DNA from 2 places in the Streptomyces sp. E-08 genome. Region 2 is predicted to be linked to the other one. Evidence: riboswitches for the same ligand, from Rfam matches in the RefSeq annotation. Region 2 holds a riboswitch; the other holds the start of a gene.
The links. A riboswitch is a leader RNA that binds a small molecule or an ion and turns the genes downstream of it on or off. The one in region 2 is predicted to bind glycine.

Region 1 (9,840 bases), 4.4 Mb from region 2:
GGGCTCCGCGCTCCTCGTGGTGCGCCGGGGGCCGAACTCGGGCAGCCGGTTCCTGCTCGACGGTGAGCTGACGACGGCCGGCCGTCACCCGCAGAGCGACATCTTCCTGGACGACTTCACCGTCTCCCGGCGGCATGTCGAGTTCCGGCGGGCGCAGGACGGCAGCTTCACCGTTTCCGACGTCGGCAGCCTCAACGGCACGTACGTCAACCGCGAGCCGATCGAATCGGTCGTCCTGTCCAACGGCGACGAGGTGCAGATCGGCAAGTACCGGCTGGTCTTCTACTCGAGCCAGCGAGGCGTGTGACGCCTCGGGGAAGCCCCTTCAGGGAAGGTCCATGCTGCGAACACCGACGGGCGGTGCCGGATCCGGCACCGCCACAGCGGGCGACCGGCTGGTGAGCATCGGCACGGTGCTGAACCAGCTGCGCGACGAATTTCCCGAAGTGACGATCTCCAAGATCCGGTTCCTGGAGGCCGAGGGGCTGGTCGAGCCCCGGCGTACGGCCTCCGGATACCGGAAGTTCAGCCCGCAGGACGTGGAGCGGCTCGCCCGCATCCTGCGGATGCAGCGGGACCACTATCTTCCGCTGAAGGTCATCCGAGAGCATCTCGACGCCCTTGAGCGGGGCGAGCCGATCAAGCTCCCGGCGCCCGGGCGCCGGCGGGACCTGGTCGAGGGGGCCTGGGGCGAGGACGAGGCGGATGCGCCGACCGTCGCCCGGCTCGGTCGGGCCGAGCTGATCGCCGCCGCCGACGTGACCGAGGCCGAGCTCGCCGAGTGGGAGTCGTACGGTCTGATCGCGGAGTCGGAGGGTGGCGGCTTCGACGCCGAGACCGTCACGGTCGCGCGTCTCGTCGCGGATCTGGGGAGATTCGGCCTGGAGCCCCGGCACCTGCGGGCCGTGAAAGCGGCCGCCGACCGTGAGGCGGGACTGATCGAGCAGGTGGTCGCTCCGCTGCGCCGGCACCGTAACCCGCAGACCAGGGCCCATGCGGAGGCCACCGCGCAGGAGCTCGCCGCGCAGTCGGTGCGGTTGCACGCGGCCCTCGTCCAGACCGCTCTCGGGGTCAAGCTTCAGTGACGCCGGGGCCCCGTGGAGGGGGCCTGGAGGGTGCTCGGGCAGGGGGAGCCGGGGGGCCCGACTATCCAAACCGGTCGGGCACGTCCTAGGGTTGCTGTGTGAATGAGCTCGACGTTGTGGGTGTCCGGGTGGAAATGCCCTCCAACCAGCCGATCGTGCTCCTGCGTGAAGTGGGAGGCGATCGGTACCTCCCCATCTGGATCGGACCGGGGGAGGCGACCGCGATCGCCTTCGCCCAGCAGGGGATGGCCCCTCCGCGGCCGCTGACGCACGACCTGTTCAAGGACGTGCTGGAGGCCGTGGGGCAGGAGCTCACCGAGGTCCGCATCACGGATCTGCGTGACGGGGTCTTCTACGCCGAGCTGGTCTTCGCCAGCGGCGTCGAGGTGAGCGCGCGGCCGTCGGACGCGATAGCCCTGGCCCTTCGGACCGGGACGCCGATCTTCGGCAGCGACGGCGTGCTGGACGACGCCGGCATCGCGATTCCGGACGAGCAGGAGGACGAGGTGGAGAAGTTCCGCGAGTTCCTCGACCAGATCTCACCGGAGGACTTCGGGACCAACAGCCAGTGAGACGGAGCGGCGCGGCCGGAGGCCGTCCGCGGGGTGCCGTCAGAGCATTCGAGTAGCCTTTCCCCGCAGAGAGACACGCGAAACCACTCTCAGGGTGATTATCACTCGGCGTGCCGAGTGTGGCGATCGTTGACGCACCCCGAGTGACTGCCTACCTTCGTGTGGGCAGGTCAAGGACGGAGGGTCGGCGTGATGAGCAGCGCGGACGGTACGGCAGGGAGCTCGCTCGGGCGCGTGTCCGGGGAGAGCGGTCCGTATCCGCTTCACGGCAGTGTGGGCGACTTCGGGACGGACACCGGTGCCGGTGGTGGCATCGCCGACGCGGCGATCGGCTACCGCGGGCCGACGGCCTGCGCGGCCGCCGGGATCACCTATCGCCAGCTGGACTACTGGGCACGCACCGGGCTCGTGGAGCCGAGCGTGCGGCCCGCGTACGGGTCGGGGACACAGCGGCTGTACAGCTTCCGCGACGTCGTCGTGCTGAAGATCGTCAAGCGTTTCCTCGACACCGGGGTGGCCCTCCAGAACATTCGGGCCGCGGTGCAGCACCTGCGCGCCCGGGGCTTCCGGGACCTGGAGCGGATGACGCTCATGAGCGACGGGGCCACGGTGTACGAGTGCTCCTCGCCGGACGAGGTCGTCGACCTCCTCCAGGGCGGGCAGGGCGTCTTCGGTATCGCCGTCGGGGTGGTGTGGCGCGACGTCGAGGGCGCGCTGTCGCAGCTCCACGGGGAGCGGGTCGACACCGGCGAGACGCTCGTCGGGCACAACCCGGGCGACGAGCTGGCGCGGCGACGGCGCGACAAGGCGGTCTGAGGGCGGTTCTCCGTCCGGCGGATCCTTTCGGGGGCTTCCGAAGCCCCCGGTGCGTCCGCAGGGTCCTCCTGGGCCTCCGCTACATTCGCCGGGGTCCTCCTGGGCCCCCGGTACGTCCGCCGGGGTCCTCCTGGGCCCCCGGTACGTCCGCCGGGGTCCTCCTGGGCGTCCGGTGCGTTCTGCGGGGGCTCCTGGGCGTTCCGCCGGGGCGTTGTCAGTGGCGTAGGGCAGCATCGGACGTGTGAGAGCCGCGCCCACGATCCTGCATCTCGACATGGATGCCTTCTTCGCCGCCGCCGAGCAGGCGTCGAAGCCCAGCCTGCGCGGAAAGCCCGTGGTCGTCGGCGGTCTCGGGCCGCGGGGCGTCGTCGCCACCGCCTCCTACGAGGCCCGTCGGTTCGGGGTCCACTCGGCCATGCCGATGGGCCAGGCCCGGCGGCTCGCGCCGAACGCGGCCTATCTCGTGCCGCGCTTCGCCTTCTACCGCTCGATCAGCGACCAGGTCATGGAACTGCTCCGGCGGCTCTCCCCGCTCGTGGAGCCCCTGAGCCTCGACGAGGCGTTCGTCGACCTGGAGGCCGGCGGCGTCGCCGACGACAGCGCGAGCGCGCGGGCCTCGGGGGAGCGGCTGCGGGTCGACATCCTCGCGACCACCGGTCTGACCGGCTCCGTCGGGCTCGCCGGGTCCAAGATGATCGCGAAGATCGCCTCCGAGGAGGCCAAGCCGGACGGTCTCGTCCTCATCGAGCCCGGCACCGAGCGGGAGCTCCTCGGGCCCCGGTCGGTACGGATCCTGCCCGGGGTCGGTCCGGCCACGGGGGAGCACCTGAGACGCGCCGGGATCATCACCGTCTCCGATCTCTCGGAGGCGGGCGAGGACGAGCTCGTACGGCTCCTGGGGCGGGCGCACGGGGCCTCGCTGCACCGGATGGCCCAGGGGTACGACGACCGGCCCGTGGTGGCCGAGCGGGACGCGAAGTCGGTGTCGGTCGAGGACACCTTCGACGTGGACCTGCACGACCGGGTACGGATCCGGATCGAGGTCGAGCGGCTCGCGGAGCGGTGCGTGGGGCGGCTGCGTGCCTCCGGGCACTCCGGGCGGACCATCGTCCTGAAGGTCCGGCGCTACGACTTCTCGACGCTCACCCGGTCCGAGACGCTGCGCGGGCCCACGGACGATCCGGGCGTCGTGCGGGAGGCCGCGGGGCGGCTCCTGGAGGCCGTGGACACCACGGGGGGCGTGCGGCTCCTCGGGGTGGGGGTGAGCGGGCTCGCCGACTACACGCAGGAGGACCTGTTCGCCCAGGCCGAGGCCTCGGAGCGGCCGGCGGAGGACGTCGCGCCCGCGGGGGCCGACGAGGTGCAGGAGGCGCCTTCCGCCGCGACGGAGACCGCCGAGCGGGTGTGGTCGCCCGGGCACGACGTACGGCATGCCGTGTACGGGGCCGGGTGGGTCCAGGGGAGCGGGGTCGGGCGGGTCACGGTGCGGTTCGAGGACCCGTGGTCCGGGCCGGGGCGCGTGCGGACGTTCGCCGTGGACGACCCGGAACTCGAGCCCTCGGAGCCGTTGCCGCTGGTGCGGCGGGAGGAGGCGGCGTGACGGTGCCCACCCGCGCCGCCGCGCGAGTGGGTCCGTCCTCGGGGCCGGGTGCTCAGGCGCCGTCCTGGCCCGCCAGGCGGCCGAAGTCCTGGTCCGGGGCGTCCGTGGGCGGGGGCGGGAGCGCCAGGCTGTAGTGGCGGTAGAGCTGGAGTTCCTGCTCGGGTGAGAGATGGCGGCCCACGCCGAAGTCAGGGGCGTCCTTGATCAGGGCCCTTTCGTACGGGATGTGGAGGCCGTCGTCGAGCAGGTCGCTCGGCTCCAGGGGGACGAAGGCGTCCCGGCTGAACAGCCCGGTGCGGACCGCGGCCCATTCGGGGATGCCGGTCGCGTCGTCCAGGTACACCTCGTCCACGGTTCCGATCTTGTGCCCGCTCCGGTCGAACGCCTTGCGGCCGATCAGGCTGCGCGGATCGATATCGGTCTGCACGGTCCCTCCAACTGGTCGCAACTGCTCTACACCCCTACGAAAGTGCACAACTGGGATGTCGGCCACTTGAGCGATGGGAGCCGCAACCTCGCTGGTAGGCTGGTTGTGGCTGTCGACCCCGTGCGGGAGAGTCCCCCGGAGAAACCTTCCGGTGGGCGCCGAAGGAGCAAATCCTCCCCGGAATCTCTCAGGCCCCTGTACCGCGCGGACGAGGTCACTCTGGAAAGCAGAGCGGATGTCCGACGGCATCGCGCTCTCACCGACGGTGAAAGCCGGCGTGCCGCGAGGCGTGCCGGTGAAACTCTCAGGTTGAGATGACAGAGGGGGAGGCCGTCCGGGTACCCGCGCCGTGGTGCCCCTCGCAGGTCGTGACGACCAGGAGGCCTCCGTACATGACCGCCAACCGCACTCCGCTCTCCGAGCTCGAACAGGGCATCCCGTTCGAGCAGCGGCACATCGGGCCCGACGCCGAGGCCCGGGCCAAGATGCTCGCCCAGGTCGGTTACGGCTCGCTCGACGAGCTCACCGCCGCCGCGGTGCCGGACGTGATCAAGAACGCCGAGGCGCTGGGCCTGCCGGCCGCGCGCACCGAGGCCGAGGTCCTCGCCGAGCTGCGCACGCTCGCCGACCGCAACCAGGTCCTCGCCCCGATGATCGGTCTCGGCTACTACGGGACCTTCACCCCGCCGGTCATCCTGCGGAACGTGATGGAGAACCCCGCCTGGTACACGGCCTACACGCCGTACCAGCCGGAGATCTCCCAGGGCCGCCTGGAGGCCCTCCTCAACTTCCAGACGATGGTCGCCGACCTCACCGGTCTGCCCACCTCCGGTGCCTCCCTCCTCGACGAGGGCACCGCCGCCGCCGAGGCCATGGCGCTCGCCCGGCGGGTCGGGAAGGTCAAGAACGGTGTCTTCCTCATCGACGCCGACGCCCTGCCGCAGACCGTCGCCGTCATCCAGACCCGCGCCGAGCCGACCGGTGTCGAGGTCGTCGTCGCCGATCTGAGCGACGGCATTCCCGCCGAGATCGCCGAGCGCGGCGTCTTCGGTGTGCTGCTCCAGTACCCCGGTGCCTCCGGCGCCGTCCGCGACATCAAGCCGCTGATCGACGCCGCGCACGAGCTCGGCGCGATCGTCACCGTCGCCGCCGACCTGCTCGCGCTCACCCTGCTCACCTCGCCCGGCGAGCTGGGCGCCGACATCGCCGTCGGCACGACGCAGCGCTTCGGCGTCCCCATGGGCTTCGGCGGTCCGCACGCCGGCTACATGGCCGTCCAGGACAAGCACGCCCGCTCCCTGCCCGGCCGCCTCGTGGGCGTGTCCGTCGACGCCGACGGCAACCGCGCCTACCGCCTGGCCCTGCAGACCCGCGAGCAGCACATCCGCCGCGAGAAGGCCACCAGCAACATCTGCACCGCCCAGGTGCTGCTCGCCGTCATGGCCGGCATGTACGCCGTCTACCACGGTCCGGACGGCCTGAAGCAGATCGCCGAGCGGACCCACCGGTACGCGGCCATCCTCGCCGCGGGTCTCACCGCCGGCGGCGTGGACGTCGTGCACGGCTCGTACTTCGACACCCTCACCGTCCGCGTGCCCGGCAAGGCCGACGAGGTCGTCGCCGCCGCCCGCGAGGCCGGGGTCAACCTCCACCGCGTCGACGCCGACCTCGTCTCGGTCTCCTGCGACGAGACCACCGGGCGTGAGCAGCTCGCCGCCGTCTGGGGCGCCTTCGGTGTCGAGGGCGACATCGAGGCCCTGGACGCCGCCGTCGAGGACGCGCTTCCCGCCGCCCTGCTGCGCTCCGACGCGTACCTGACCCACCCGGTCTTCCACGCCCACCGCTCCGAGACCTCGATGCTGCGCTACCTGCGCAAGCTCGCGGACCGCGACTACGCGCTCGACCGCGGCATGATCCCGCTCGGCTCCTGCACCATGAAGCTGAACGCGACCACCGAGATGGAGCCGGTGACCTGGCCCGAGTTCGGCCAGATCCACCCGTTCGCCCCGATCGACCAGGCGCAGGGCTACGTCACGCTCATCACCGAGCTGGAGGAGCGCCTCGCCGAGGTCACCGGCTACGACAAGGTGTCGATCCAGCCGAACGCCGGCTCGCAGGGTGAGCTCGCGGGTCTGCTCGCCGTCCGCGCGTACCACCGCGCCAACGGCGACCTCCAGCGCACCGTGTGTCTCATCCCGTCTTCCGCGCACGGCACCAACGCCGCCTCCGCGGTGATGGCCGGCATGAAGGTCGTCGTCGTCAAGACGGCGGAGGACGGCGAGGTCGACGTCGTCGACCTGCGCGCCAAGATCGAGCAGTACCGCGACGAGCTGTCCGTGCTGATGATCACCTACCCGTCCACGCACGGTGTCTTCGAGGAGCACGTCGCCGACATCTGCGCCGAGGTCCACGAGGCCGGCGGTCAGGTGTACGTCGACGGTGCCAACCTCAACGCGCTGGTCGGTCTGGCCAAGCCGGGTCACTTCGGCGGCGACGTCTCGCACCTGAACCTGCACAAGACCTTCTGCATCCCGCACGGCGGCGGCGGCCCCGGCGTCGGCCCGGTCGGCGTCCGCGCGCACCTCGCCCCGTACCTGCCGAACCACCCGCTCCAGCCCACCGCGGGCCCGGAGACCGGCGTCGGCCCGATCTCGGCCGCCCCCTGGGGCTCCGCCGGCATCCTGCCGATCTCCTGGTCGTACGTGCGCCTCATGGGCGGCGAGGGCCTCACCCGCGCCACCCAGGTCGCCGTCCTCGCGGCGAACTACATCGCCAAGCGCCTCGAGCCGCACTTCCCGGTGCTCTACACCGGCCCGAACGGGCTGGTCGCGCACGAGTGCATCGTGGACATCCGTCCGCTGGCCAAGGCCACCGGCGTCAGCGTCGACGACATCGCGAAGCGCCTCATCGACTACGGCTTCCACGCGCCGACGATGTCCTTCCCGGTGGCCGGCACGCTGATGATCGAGCCGACCGAGTCCGAGGACCTGACCGAGCTCGACCGCTTCTGCGACACCATGATCGCGATCCGTGCCGAGATCGAGAAGGTCGCCTCGGGCCAGTGGCCCGCCGACGACAACCCGCTGCACAACGCCCCGCACACCGCGGCCGCGCTGGGCGGCGAGTGGAACCACGCGTACACGCGTGACGAGGCGGTCTTCCCGGCCGGTGTCTCGGCCGCCGACAAGTACTGGCCGCCGGTGCGCCGCATCGACGGTGCCTTCGGCGACCGCAACCTGGTCTGCTCCTGCCCGCCGCTGGACGAGTACGACAACTGAGCACGCGTCGAGGGCCGGTTCGGAGGATCTCCTCCGGGCCGGCCCTCGGCGTTTCCCTCGTACGGCGTCCGGCCGCGCGCCGTCAGGCGGCGGTCGTCACCCGTCCGGCCGTCAGCGGCCGGTGCGGGGCGATGATCTGCCCGTCCGGCAGCAGCTCACCGGTGTCCTCGAAGAGCAGGACGCCGTTGCACAGCAGGCTCCAGCCCTGCTCCGGGTGGTGTGCCAGGAGTCGGGCCGCCTCCCGGTCGGCGGAGTCGGCGGTCGGACAGGCAGGCTGGTGCTGGCACATGGGTGGGTTCTTTCGCTGCGTCGTGGTGGATGTCCTGCGGCTCTGCGCGCTCATGGCCGCCCCCGTCGGTCGGTTCGGTTCCGGTCCCAGTCTTGCCCCACGGACGGTCTTCCGCAGGTATTTCGCGGCAGCTCGTCCTTTCCTGGGAAGACGCATCACCCGCAGGGGCGGTTCAGGTCAACTGCACCGTCTCTTCGGGTGGTTCGGAATGGTCCGAGCGGGCTAGTCCGTACGGGAGGGGCGTTCGGGAGGCGCGTTCGGGCGCGCGGCCCGGACACGAGTGCGCCCCGTGACCCGGTCGGGTCACGGGGCGGGGACGCGCGTGCGGCGGATCAGGCGGGCGCCGGCGACCCCAGGAGGGGCGGCGGCGCGAGTCGCGTACTGAGCACGGGCAGGAGGTCGGCGACCTGGTACGGGCGGTGGGCCGCGATCCCCGGGGGTGCGGGGGCCAGGGGCACCATCAGATCGGCCGCGGCCGGGGCGACGGTCGTGCCGTCCGCCTCGGAGCCGGCCTGGAGCCAGAGCGTCAGCATGTAGAGCTCCGGTACGGACAGGAGCCTCGGCCGGTACGTGACGGGCAGGGCCTCGGCCTGGAGCAGGGCCCGCTCGGTGGCGGAGACGTACGGACCCTCGAAGAAGTGGGAGAAGGTCCAGCCGTCCGGGGTGAGCATGGTGTCCGCGGCGGCGATCGCCCGGTCCCCGTTGTGGATCAGGAAGCGCCAGCCGGAGAGCCGGGTGCGGGGGGTGAGCGCCGGTGCTCCGGTGACGTCGAGGACGTGCACGGGCAGGGGGTGTTCGGGGCTCAGGGGTCCCTGTGCGGCCCGCAGTGCGGGAGTTCGCGGCTCGCGGACGGCGGTCGGTGAGCCGAGGGCCGCGAGGACACTGCGGAGGGCCGGCGCAGGGGCCGGGGAGGGTCGGAGCATGGTGGGTCGCCTCTCACTCAGGAGACACGGTGATGCGTGGGCAGGTACGACGGCGCTGTCGGCGGCGGGGCCAGAGAGGGGCCATGGGGCCATGGCCGGGCGCCAACACTCTGCCTCGTCCGCGGAGTTTATACGACACGTGTTCACACAGTGTTTCCGCTAGACCTCGCGGATATTCCTGACAAGGCGTCATCAGGCCGTATTCGCAGGGAGTTGAAGCAGAATCGCAAGGACCGTACCGCCCTCACCTGCGTATTCCTCGCGAAGGTGGACGGCTGAATTCCAACCCCGGCTCCGGGGACAATACGACATTGGTATATGTCGCTTGTTCCTTGCCTTCGGGATGTGCCGGTGGAGTGCTTCGTCCAGCCTATCCTCCGACAGGCCGGTTCCGCAGGCGTTGTGGATCAGCGGGGTGGGCATCATCGTCCGTGACGCGCGGCCGTCCCGGCGGCTGCCCACCTTGGGAGGGACGCTTCGATGGGGGAGAAGGTCGTGGCCGACGGGTTCGGCCCGTCCGACCGGCAGCAGTACCGGAGAAAGCTCCAGCAGTGTCTGGCGGGACTGGCGCGACTGCTGGCGGAGAAGAGGTTCGACCGGCCGCGCAATCTCATGGGAGTGGAGATCGAACTCAATCTCGCAGGCTCCGACGGGCTGCCCAGGATGCTCAACGGCCCGGTTCTCGAAAAGATCGCCAGCCCCGATTTCCAGACAGAACTCGGAATGTTCAACCTCGAAGTGAACATCGCGCCCCACCAGCTCGACGGCCGTGTATTCGACCGGCTCGCGGAGGAGATCGGGACCGGCATCGGATATGCCGACCGCAAGGCGTCGGAACTCGACGCCGGCG
Region 2 (9,840 bases):
CCGAGGACCTCGGCGAGCGCGCCCGCCGCCATCGAGCAGGCCGAGCCGACCTCGCCCTGGCAGCCGACCTCGGCGCCGGAGATCGAGGCGTTCTCCTTGAAGAGCATGCCGACCGCGCCCGCCGCCAGCATGAAGCGGACGATGCCGTCGTCGTCGGCGCCCGGCACGAAGTTCGTGTAGTAGTGCAGGACGGCGGGGATGATGCCGGCCGCGCCGTTCGTCGGGGCGGTGACCACCCGGCCGCCCGCCGCGTTCTCCTCGTTCACGGCCATGGCGTAGAGCGTGATCCACTCCATGGCGTGCATCTTCGGGTCGCCCTCGGAGCGCAGCTTGCGGGCCAGGTTCGCGGCGCGGCGGCGGACCTTCAGGCCGCCGGGCAGGATGCCCTCGCGGGACATGCCGCGCGAGACGCAGGACTGCATGACCCGCCAGATCTCCAGGAGACCGGCGCGGATCTCGTCCTCGGTGCGCCAGGCCTTCTCGTTCTCCAGCATCAGCGCGGAGATCGACAGGCCGGTCTCCTTCGCGAGGCGCAGCAGCTCGTCGCCGGTGCGGAAGGGGTACTTCAGGACGGTGTCGTCGGGGACGATCGGGTTCTCGCCGGCCACCGCGTCCTCGTCGACGACGAAGCCGCCGCCGACCGAGTAGTAGGTCTTCTCCAGGACGAGGCCGCCCTCCGCGTCGTACGCGAAGACGGTCATGCCGTTGGCGTGGTACGGGAGCGCCTTGCGCCGGTGCAGGATCAGGTCGGCGTCGAAGTCGAAGGGGATCTCGTGCGCGCCGAGCAGGTTGATCCGGCCGCCCGCCTTGATCCGCTCGAACTCGGCGTCGGCGGTCTCCACGTTCACCGTGCGCGGGGAGTTGCCCTCCAGGCCCAGCAGGACCGCCTTCGGGGTGCCGTGGCCGTGGCCGGTGGCGCCGAGCGAGCCGTACAGCTCCGCTCGTATCTTCGCCGTGTGGGCGAGCAGGCCCTCGTTCTTCAGCCGGCGGCCGAACATCCGGGCAGCCCTCATGGGGCCCACCGTGTGGGAGCTCGACGGACCGATGCCGATCGAGAACAGGTCGAAGACCGAGATGGCCACGGGAGGACTCCTTGTGGGGGCTGGACGCCGTTGTCTGCCGGGGTGGAGCAGCGAGGGCTGAGCAAGGGGCGGGGCACCGCGCCCACTGTCCAGTGTGCGCGGTGCCCCGGAGCTTTCGTGCGAACGACCGCAGACGGGCCGCAGAACAAAAGGGTACGAAATTTACTTCAGGCCGGGGTACAGCGGGTGCTTGTCCGCCAGCGCGGTCACCCGGGCCTTGAGGGCGGCGGCCTTGTCCGCGTCGAAGCCCGGCTTCAGGGTCTCGGCGATGACGTCGGCGACCTCGGCGAAGTCGTCGGCCTGGAAGCCGCGGGTGGCGAGCGCCGGCGTGCCGATGCGCAGACCCGAGGTGACCATCGGCGGGCGCGGGTCGTTCGGAACGGCGTTCCGGTTGACCGTGATGCCGACCTCGTGGAGACGGTCCTCGGCCTGCTGGCCGTCGAGCTCGGAGTCGCGCAGGTCCACCAGGACCAGGTGGACGTCCGTGCCGCCGGACAGGACGGAGACACCGTGGGCGGTGACGTCGTCCTGGACCAGGCGCTCGGCGAGCGCGCGGGCGCCGTCCAGGGTGCGCTGCTGGCGCTCCTTGAACTCCTCCGAGGCCGCGACCTTGAAGGAGACGGCCTTGGCCGCGATCACGTGCTCGAGCGGGCCGCCCTGGAATCCGGGGAAGACGGAGGAGTTCAGCTTCTTCGCGAACTCCTTCTTCGCCAGGATGATGCCGCCGCGCGGGCCGCCGAGCGTCTTGTGCGTGGTGGAGGTCACCACGTCCGCGTACTCGACCGGGTTCGGGTGCAGACCGGCGGCGACCAGGCCCGCGAAGTGGGCCATGTCGACCCACAGGTAGGCCTCGACCTCGTCGGCGATCCGGCGGAACTCGGCGAAGTCCAGCTGGCGCGGGTAGGCGGACCAGCCCGCGATGATCACCTTGGGGCGGTGCTCCTTGGCGAGGCGCTCGACCTCGGCCATGTCGACCAGACCGGCCTCGTCCACGTGGTACGCGACCACGTTGAACTGCTTGCCGGAGAAGTTCAGGCGCATGCCGTGGGTGAGGTGACCGCCGTGCGCCAGGTCCAGACCCAGGATCGTGTCGCCGGGCTGGGCGATCGCGAAGAGGGCGGCCTGGTTCGCGGAGGCGCCGGAGTGCGGCTGGACGTTGGCGTACTCGGCGCCGAACAGGTCCTTGATCCGGTCGATGGCGATCTGCTCGGCCACGTCGACGTGCTCGCAGCCGCCGTAGTAGCGGCGGCCCGGGTAGCCCTCGGCGTACTTGTTGGTGAGGACGGAGCCCTGGGCCTCCATGACCGCGACCGGAGCGAAGTTCTCCGAGGCGATCATCTCGAGGGTGGACTGCTGACGGCGGAGCTCGGCGTCGACGGCGGCGGCGACGTCGGGGTCCAGCTCGTGGAGGGGAGTGTTCAGAAGCGACATGAATCGATCCCTAGGGGTCTCGGGCCCGGTCTCAGCCGGCGGAGAACGCGGTGTACTCGTCGGCGGTGAGCAGCTCCTCCGGCTCACCGGTGACGCGCACCTTGAACAGCCAGCCACCCTCGAACGGAGCCGTGTTCACCAGCGACGGGTCGTCGACCACGTCCTGGTTGGCGGCGACGACCTCACCCGTGACGGGGGAGTACAGGTCGCTCACGGACTTCGTCGACTCCAGCTCGCCACAGGTCTCGCCCGCGGTGACGGTGTCGCCGACCTCGGGGAGCTGGGCGTAGACGACGTCACCGAGCGCGTTGGCCGCGAACTCCGTGATGCCGACGGTCGAGACGCCGTCCTCGGCGTCCGACAGCCACTCGTGCTCCTTGGTGTAGCGCAGCTGCTGGGGGTTGCTCATGACCTGATTCTCCTGGATCGGGGGAGTACTGATGAACGTCGGTCTCGCGGGATGAGACCGGGGGTGAGACGACTGCGTCACTTCTGGCGCTTGTAGAACGGCAGCGCCACGACCTCGTAGGCCTCGTGGGTGCCGCGGATGTCCACACCGACACCCGGGGTGCCGGGCGTGGCGTGCGCCGCGTCCACGTACGCCATCGCGATCGGCTTTCCGAGGGTCGGGGACGGGGCGCCGGAGGTGACCTCGCCGATGACCTCGCCGTCCTTGACGACCTGGAAGCCGGCGCGCGGGACCCTGCGGCCCTCGGCGACCAGACCGACGAGCTTGCGCGGCGGGGCGCTCTCGGCGCGCTCGGCGGCCTTCTCCAGCGCCTCGCGGCCGACGAAGCGGCCCTCGTTGGTCGTCTTCTCGAACTTCACGACCCGGCCGAGGCCCGCGTCGAAGGGGGTGAGGGCGGTGGTCAGCTCGTGGCCGTACAGCGGCATGCCCGCCTCCAGGCGGAGCGTGTCGCGGCAGGACAGGCCGCAGGGGATCAGGCCGACGCCCTCGCCCGCCTCGGTCAGCGCCCGCCACACGCCCTCGGCGTGCTCGGGCTTCAGGAACAGCTCGAAGCCGTCCTCGCCGGTGTAGCCGGTGCGGGCGATCAGCGCCGGCACGCCCGCGACGGTGCCGGGCAGGCCCGCGTAGTACTTCAGGCCGTCCAGGTCGGCGTCGGTGACCGACTTCAGGATGCCGGGGGACTCCGGGCCCTGGACCGCGATCAGGGCGTACGCGTCACGGTCGTCGCGCACCTCGGCGTCGAAGCCGGCCGCGCGCTCGGTCAGGGCGTCGAGGACGACCTGGGCGTTGGAGGCGTTGGCGACGACCATGTACTCCGTCTCGCCGAGGCGGTAGACGATCAGGTCGTCGAGGATGCCGCCGTCCTCCCGGCAGATCATCGTGTAGCGGGCGCGGCCGTTGCCCACGGTCGAGATGTTGCCGACGAGGGCGTGGTCGAGGAGCTCCACGGCCTGCGGACCGGTGACCGTGATCTCACCCATGTGCGAGAGGTCGAAGAGACCGGCCTTGGTGCGGACGGCGTTGTGCTCGTCGCGCTCGCTGGCGTACCGGAGCGGCATGTCCCAGCCGGCGAAGTCGGTCATGGTCGCGCCCAGCGAACGGTGCAGCTCGTCGAGGGCGGTCAGACGGGGGGCAGTGCTCATGGGGTGGCTCCCGGGTCCCAAGGGCGTGATCGGTGACGAAAACACATGACGGGCGAGGACGTCCTCCCCATCTGTCATGGAACCTGAGAGGTTCACCGAGGGCATCCTCGGCTTGCACCTTGGGTGGGGACACGGCAGGGTGTCCCGCTTTTCAGATCTGCCTCATCCACGCGGTACGGGGCCTGAGAGATTCAAGGGAGGGTCTTGCTCCTTCGGCGTCCGGACGCGCTCGGCGGTCCGGAACTCTCCCGCGCGGATTCGAGCGGCCGGTATGCGATTGTGCGGCGACTGTGCGCGCCTGGCGCGCACATCATTGCACGCGGTGTCGGCGGGGCAAATCGCTTGTGTCGCATTACCGATTCTTTACACTTCGTGGGCAAGGGTCTCCTCAGGTCTCCTGAGACCCGACAGGGGGAGAGCGCGATGAGGATCCAGCACACCGGCGCATACGCGACCAGTACCGGCATACCGTCCCAGCGGGCCCGCGCCCGGAGCCGCCGCGGCCGCCTCCTGCGGGACCTGCGCGAGCGCGGCGGCCGCGGCCCCCGCGCCCTCACCTTCGCCGCCGGCGACCTCGTCGTCGTCTCCGGGCTGCCCGGCAGCGGCAAGTCCACCCTGATGAGGCGCGCCGCCGAGGACAGCGGCATCGACTCCCAGGACGCCCGCGAGCGCTGGGAGGCCCGCATGCCGCGCCTCCTCCCGTACGCCCTCTACCGTCCCCTCGTCCGGATCGCGCACTACGCCGGGCTGCGCCGCGTCCTGCGCTCCGGCGCGAGCGTGATCGTCCACGACTGCGGCACCCAGTCCTGGGTGCGCGGCTGGCTCGCCCGCGAGGCGAGACGGCGCGGGCGGGCCCTGCACCTGGTCCTCCTCGACGTCACCCCGGACACCGCGCGGGCCGGCCAGCACGCCCGGGGCCGGGGCGTCTCCGTGTACGCCTTCGCGCGCCACCGGCGGGCCGTCGGCCGGCTCCTGCGGGCCGCCGAGTCCGGCAGCCTGCCGCACGGCTGCGCCTCGGTGACCCTCCTCGACCGGGACGCGGCCGACTCCCTCCACCGGATCGGCTTCCGCGAGGCGGCCTGAGACGGGGCGGCCCGTCTCAGGCCGGGCCGGGCCGAGAGGCGAGGCGGCCCGAGACGGCGCCCGCCCGAGACGGGGCCGGGCCGAGGCGGGCGAGGTGGCCCGAGACGGCGTCCGCCCGAGACGGCGTCCGCCCGAGACGGCGTCCGCCCGAGACGGCGTCCCGGGCGCGGCCGGCGTCCCGGCCCGTCCCGGGACGCCCGTACCCTTCCCTTTTGGCCACGGCGGCACCGGGGCGGCGTTAGGGTGCTGCCCGGCGGCCGGTGCGGCAGGCTGTGCGAGAAGGGGAAACGCGACCGTGGACGTGACGTGGCCGGGCAACGAGCTCGAAGAGGTCCTTGCCGCCTCACTCGGCAACCCCGGGGCCGGCGGCCGGCTGGTCGAGGTGCTGGGCCGCAGCCCGGTCTGGGTGCCCCTGCCCAACGGCGGCGGCCCCGACAGCCCCGGCCTCGACCTCGCCACCCTGGAGATCGACGGCGCGGCCTACGTCCCCGTCTTCAGCTCCGAGCAGCAGTTCCTCGCGTGCGTCGGCGACCACATGTCCTTCACCGTCGCCCCCGCCCGTGACTTCGCCCGCGGCCTGCCCCCGCAGCTCGGCATCGCCGTGAACCCCGGCGGCACCGTCGGCGTCCCGCTGCCCCCGCCCGCCGTCGCCGAGCTCTGCCGCGCGGGCCGCACCCCGCTCGACGGCCCCGCCAGCGGCGGCCGCGTCCGGCTCTTCGAGCCCGACTGGCAGGACGACCCGGTCGACTTCCTCGCAGCCGCCTCCGCGGAGTTCGAGGCCACCGGGGTCGTCGTCACCGCCCGCCGCGCCCTCGCCAGCGTCGAGGGCACCGAACCGGCCCTCTTCGTCGGCGTCCAGCTGGCCGGCTGGGACGGCGTCGACCGCAACGCCCCCCTGGACGCCCTGGGCCGGGCCCTCGGCCGGGTCGAGGTCGCCTGGCCGGTCAACCTGATCCTGCTCGACATGGCGCAGGACCCGGTCGGCGACTGGATGCTGGAGCGGGTGCGTCCCTTCTACCAGCGCGCCGCCGTGTGAGCGGCCCCCTGTTTAAGCTGAACTGACTGGATCGCTGGACAGACGTACGTGGTGGACGGAAGAGGGGCGGGACCCAGGGTGAGCGCGTCAGGCACCGCTTCGACCGGGACGGTCGAGCACATGCTGGGGCAGGTGGCACCCGGACGCTACGACGCGTACGAGCAGTTGCTGCACGCCCTCGCCGACGGCGAGCTCTGGATGCTGCTCTGGCAGGGTGCCCCCGGCGCGCCCGACGCCCAGTACGGGAACATGGAGGTCGACGGCTTCGGCTACGCGCCCTGCGTCACCTCCGCCCAGGAACTCGCCGCCTCCGGCTGGAACCGCGCCCACGAGCTCGTCACCGGCCGTGACATCGCCCGCGCGCTCTACCCCGACCGCTGGGGAGTCTGGCTGAATCCGCACGCCCCCAACGGCGGCGTCGGCATCCCCTGGGCCGACCTGCGGCGCATCGCCACCGGTCTCGACCGGATGCCCGCCGGGCCGCTGCGCGTCACCGAGCCCGCCCTGGAGATGCCCCAGTTCTACGCCCTGCTCACGCAGAACGCGCACCGCACCCCGGCCGTCCGGGCACTGCGCCGCGGCTGGGTGCAGCCGGCGCTCGGCTCCCCGTACCTCGCCATCGGTCTCGACCTGTACGACACCTCCGCCGCGGCCGTCGACACGGTCCGCTCGATGATGCGGCAGTCGATCGGCTCCGTCCCCGACGGGCTACCCGTCTCGACGGTCGCCCTCTCCGACGCGTACGACCCGGTGGCGCTCTGGCTGCGGGCGAACGCGCGTCCCTTCTACGACCGCGAGGCGCACGCCGGGCGCGGTTCGGCCGCCGCGCCGGGGTACGGATACCCGCCACAGACCCCGTCCGGATACTGAGACGTCCCTCGTGTCCCCCTTGTCGGCAAAGGCCTCCGGAGTCCGCTCCGGAGGCCTTCGTTCACCCCGATACGGCAGGACACGGCACGAGTTGAGCGGCATGTCCGATTGCGGGGAAGAGGGCCCCGGTTGGTCCGCTCACATGATCGCGACGTCCGGATAACGGAAGTCGCAGCACCGCATCACGTTTGAGCAAACATTCCCCGTCAGGGCTGGCGGGTGATCACAAGCGCATTGAAGACTCCCCGGAACACCGGGCGTTCGGCTCCTTTCGAGCAGGTGCCCAGCATGTTGTTCCACCGAGCCGCTACCCGCGGCGGGCAAGGGCCGGCTACCGGCGGCCGAGAGGGGTCCTCACCACGATGACGGCACCACTGCACGAGACGAGTGCGGGCGAGGCGACCGCCACCGTCGACGGCGCGCCCGACGCTCCCGGCACTCCGGACAACTCCGGCACGGCGATCGAGGGGCGTTCGCCCTGGAAGATCGCCTGGACCCGTCTCAAGCGCGACAAGCTGGCCCTCGCGGGCGCCTTCGTCGTCGTCTTCCTCATCCTCGTCGCGATCTTCGCGCCGGTCATCGTGGGCCTCCTCGGCCACCCGCCGGACGAGTTCCACGAGGACCAGATCGACCCGCTGTTCGGTACGCCGATCGGCTCCTGGGGCGGCGTCAGTTCCGACTTCCTCTTCGGCGTCGAGCCCGTCAACGGCCGCGACGTCTTCAGCCGGATCGTCTACGGCGCCCGGATCTCGCTGCTCGTCGCCTTCCTCGCTGCGGTCTTCGCGGTCTTCCTCGGCACCGTCCTCGGCGTCATCGCCGGTTACTTCGGCGGCTGGGTCGACGCGGCCCTCAGCCGGATCATGGACGTCATGCTCGCGTTCCCGCAGCTGCTCTTCACGATCGCCCTGGTCTCGGTGCTTCCCAACGAGCTCCTCGGCCTGGACGGATCGGGCGTGCGCATCGCGGCGCTCGTCGTCGTGATCGGCTTCTTCGGCTGGCCGTACGTCGGCCGCATCGTCCGCGGCCAGACCCTCTCGCTGCGCAACCGCGAGTACGTCGAGGCCGCCCAGAGCCTGGGCGCGGGACGCTTCTACATCCTGCGCCGCGAGCTGCTGCCCAACCTGCTCGCCCCGATCATGGTCTACGCGACCCTGATGATCCCCACCAACATCCTCACCGAAGCGGCGCTCAGCTTCCTCGGCGCGGGTGTGAAGCCTCCCACCGCTTCCTGGGGCCAGATGCTGTCGACGGCCATCACCACCTACGAGTCGGATCCCCTGTTCATGGTGATTCCCGGCCTCGCGATCTTCATCACCGTTCTGGCGTTCAACCTCTTCGGCGACGGCGTGCGTGACGCGCTCGACCCGAAGGGCTCCCGCTGATCGTTCGCCGACGACACGCAAGACCGCCCCTGCCGCAGGCGACAGGAGGCCCACCCCAATCGGCGGACCGCCGTGACGGCCCCGCCACTATCCCGGAGGTTGCTGGACCCATGCTGAAGAGCTCTCAGCGCAGAATCGCCGCGGGCGCGCTGCTTGCCGCGGCCACGATGGTCGTCACCACCGCCTGTGGCGGCGGCAACGGCGACGGTGGCGACAAGGGCAAGGCGGGCGCGGCCGGCTTCAACGCCGCCGTGAACAAGGTCGCCAACGCGTCCGACAAGAAGGGCGGCGAGCTGAAGTTCATCGGCTCGCAGGAGGCCGACAACTGGGACCCGCAGCGCGGCTACTACGGCTTCGTGTGGGACTTCGCCCGCTACTACACCCGCCAGCTCGTCACCTTCAAGGCCGAGCCGGGCGCCGCCTCCACCGAGCTGGTCCCGGACCTCGCCACCGACGCCGGCAAGGTCTCGGCCGACGGCCTCACCTACACCTTCACGCTGAAGGACGGGGTGACCTGGGAGGACGGCAAGCCGATCACCTCCAAGGACATCAAGTACGGCATCGAGCGCATCTGGGCCCAGGACGTCATCTCCGGCGGCCCGATCTACCTCCAGCAGGTCCTCGACCCCAAGGGCGAGTACAAGGGTCCGTACAAGGACACCTCCGCGGACAAGCTCGGCCTGAAGGCGATCGAGACCCCGGACGACAAGACCATCGTCTTCAAGCTGCCGGTCGCCAACGGTGACTTCCTGCAGATGCTGGCCATGCCGGCCGCCTCCCCGGTCCGCCAGGACAAGGACACCAAGGCCAAGTACGGCCTGAAGCCCTTCTCCTCCGGCCCGTACAAGTGGGACTCCTACACCCCCAACAAGTCCATCAAGCTCGTCCGCAACGACAAGTGGGACGCCAAGACGGACACCGTCCGCAAGGCCCTGCCGGACAAGATCAGCGTCACGTTCACCACGAACGCCGACGACATGGACAACCGTCTGGTCGAGGGCGAGTACGACCTCGACATCAACGCGACGGGCGTCGGCGCCGCCGCGCGCCAGAAGGTCCTCCAGCAGCACAAGGACAACGTCGACAACCCGCAGACGGGCTTCATCCGCTACGCGGTCTTCCCGCAGACGGTGATCCCCAACATCGAGTGCCGCAAGGCGATCATCTACGCCGCCGACTCGAAGTCCCTCCAGACCGCCCGTGGTGGCCCGCAGGCCGGTGGCGACATCGCCTCCAACATGCTGCCGCCGGCGATCAAGGGTGCCGACCCGAAGGCCGACCCGTACGGCAAGCTCGGTGGCGCCCCGGACCTGGCCAAGGCCAAGGAGGCGCTGAAGAAGTGCGG

Region 1: linked by a shared signal. The riboswitch ahead of gcvP (aminomethyl-transferring glycine dehydrogenase) and the one ahead of gcvT (glycine cleavage system aminomethyltransferase GcvT) in region 2 are both predicted to bind glycine.

Annotation. Positions count from the first base shown of each region.
Region 1 covers NZ_CP183971.1:1,516,221-1,526,060, reverse strand. Annotated here, with positions in the region: gene ACN9MM_RS06975 (FHA domain-containing protein) at 1-307, shown strand, start outside; gene ACN9MM_RS06970 (MerR family transcriptional regulator) at 339-1,085, shown strand; gene ACN9MM_RS06965 (bifunctional nuclease family protein) at 1,184-1,657, shown strand; gene ACN9MM_RS06960 (MerR family transcriptional regulator) at 1,850-2,473, shown strand; gene ACN9MM_RS06955 (DNA polymerase IV) at 2,715-4,073, shown strand; gene ACN9MM_RS06950 (PRC-barrel domain-containing protein) at 4,126-4,500, opposite strand; glycine riboswitch at 4,614-4,713, shown strand; gene gcvP (aminomethyl-transferring glycine dehydrogenase) at 4,893-7,778, shown strand; gene ACN9MM_RS06940 (DUF5999 family protein) at 7,861-8,067, opposite strand; gene ACN9MM_RS06935 (hypothetical protein) at 8,400-8,990, opposite strand; gene ACN9MM_RS06930 (glutamate--cysteine ligase) at 9,471-9,840, shown strand, end outside.
Region 2 covers NZ_CP183971.1:5,876,757-5,886,596, forward strand. Annotated here, with positions in the region: gene ACN9MM_RS27230 (L-serine ammonia-lyase) at 1-1,082, opposite strand, end outside; gene glyA (serine hydroxymethyltransferase) at 1,245-2,513, opposite strand; gene gcvH (glycine cleavage system protein GcvH) at 2,545-2,922, opposite strand; gene gcvT (glycine cleavage system aminomethyltransferase GcvT) at 3,000-4,124, opposite strand; glycine riboswitch at 4,186-4,284, opposite strand; glycine riboswitch at 4,286-4,385, opposite strand; gene ACN9MM_RS27250 (AAA family ATPase) at 4,548-5,207, shown strand; gene ACN9MM_RS27255 (enhanced serine sensitivity protein SseB) at 5,503-6,243, shown strand; gene ACN9MM_RS27260 (enhanced serine sensitivity protein SseB C-terminal domain-containing protein) at 6,322-7,113, shown strand; gene ACN9MM_RS27265 (ABC transporter permease) at 7,476-8,495, shown strand; gene ACN9MM_RS27270 (ABC transporter substrate-binding protein) at 8,606-9,840, shown strand, end outside.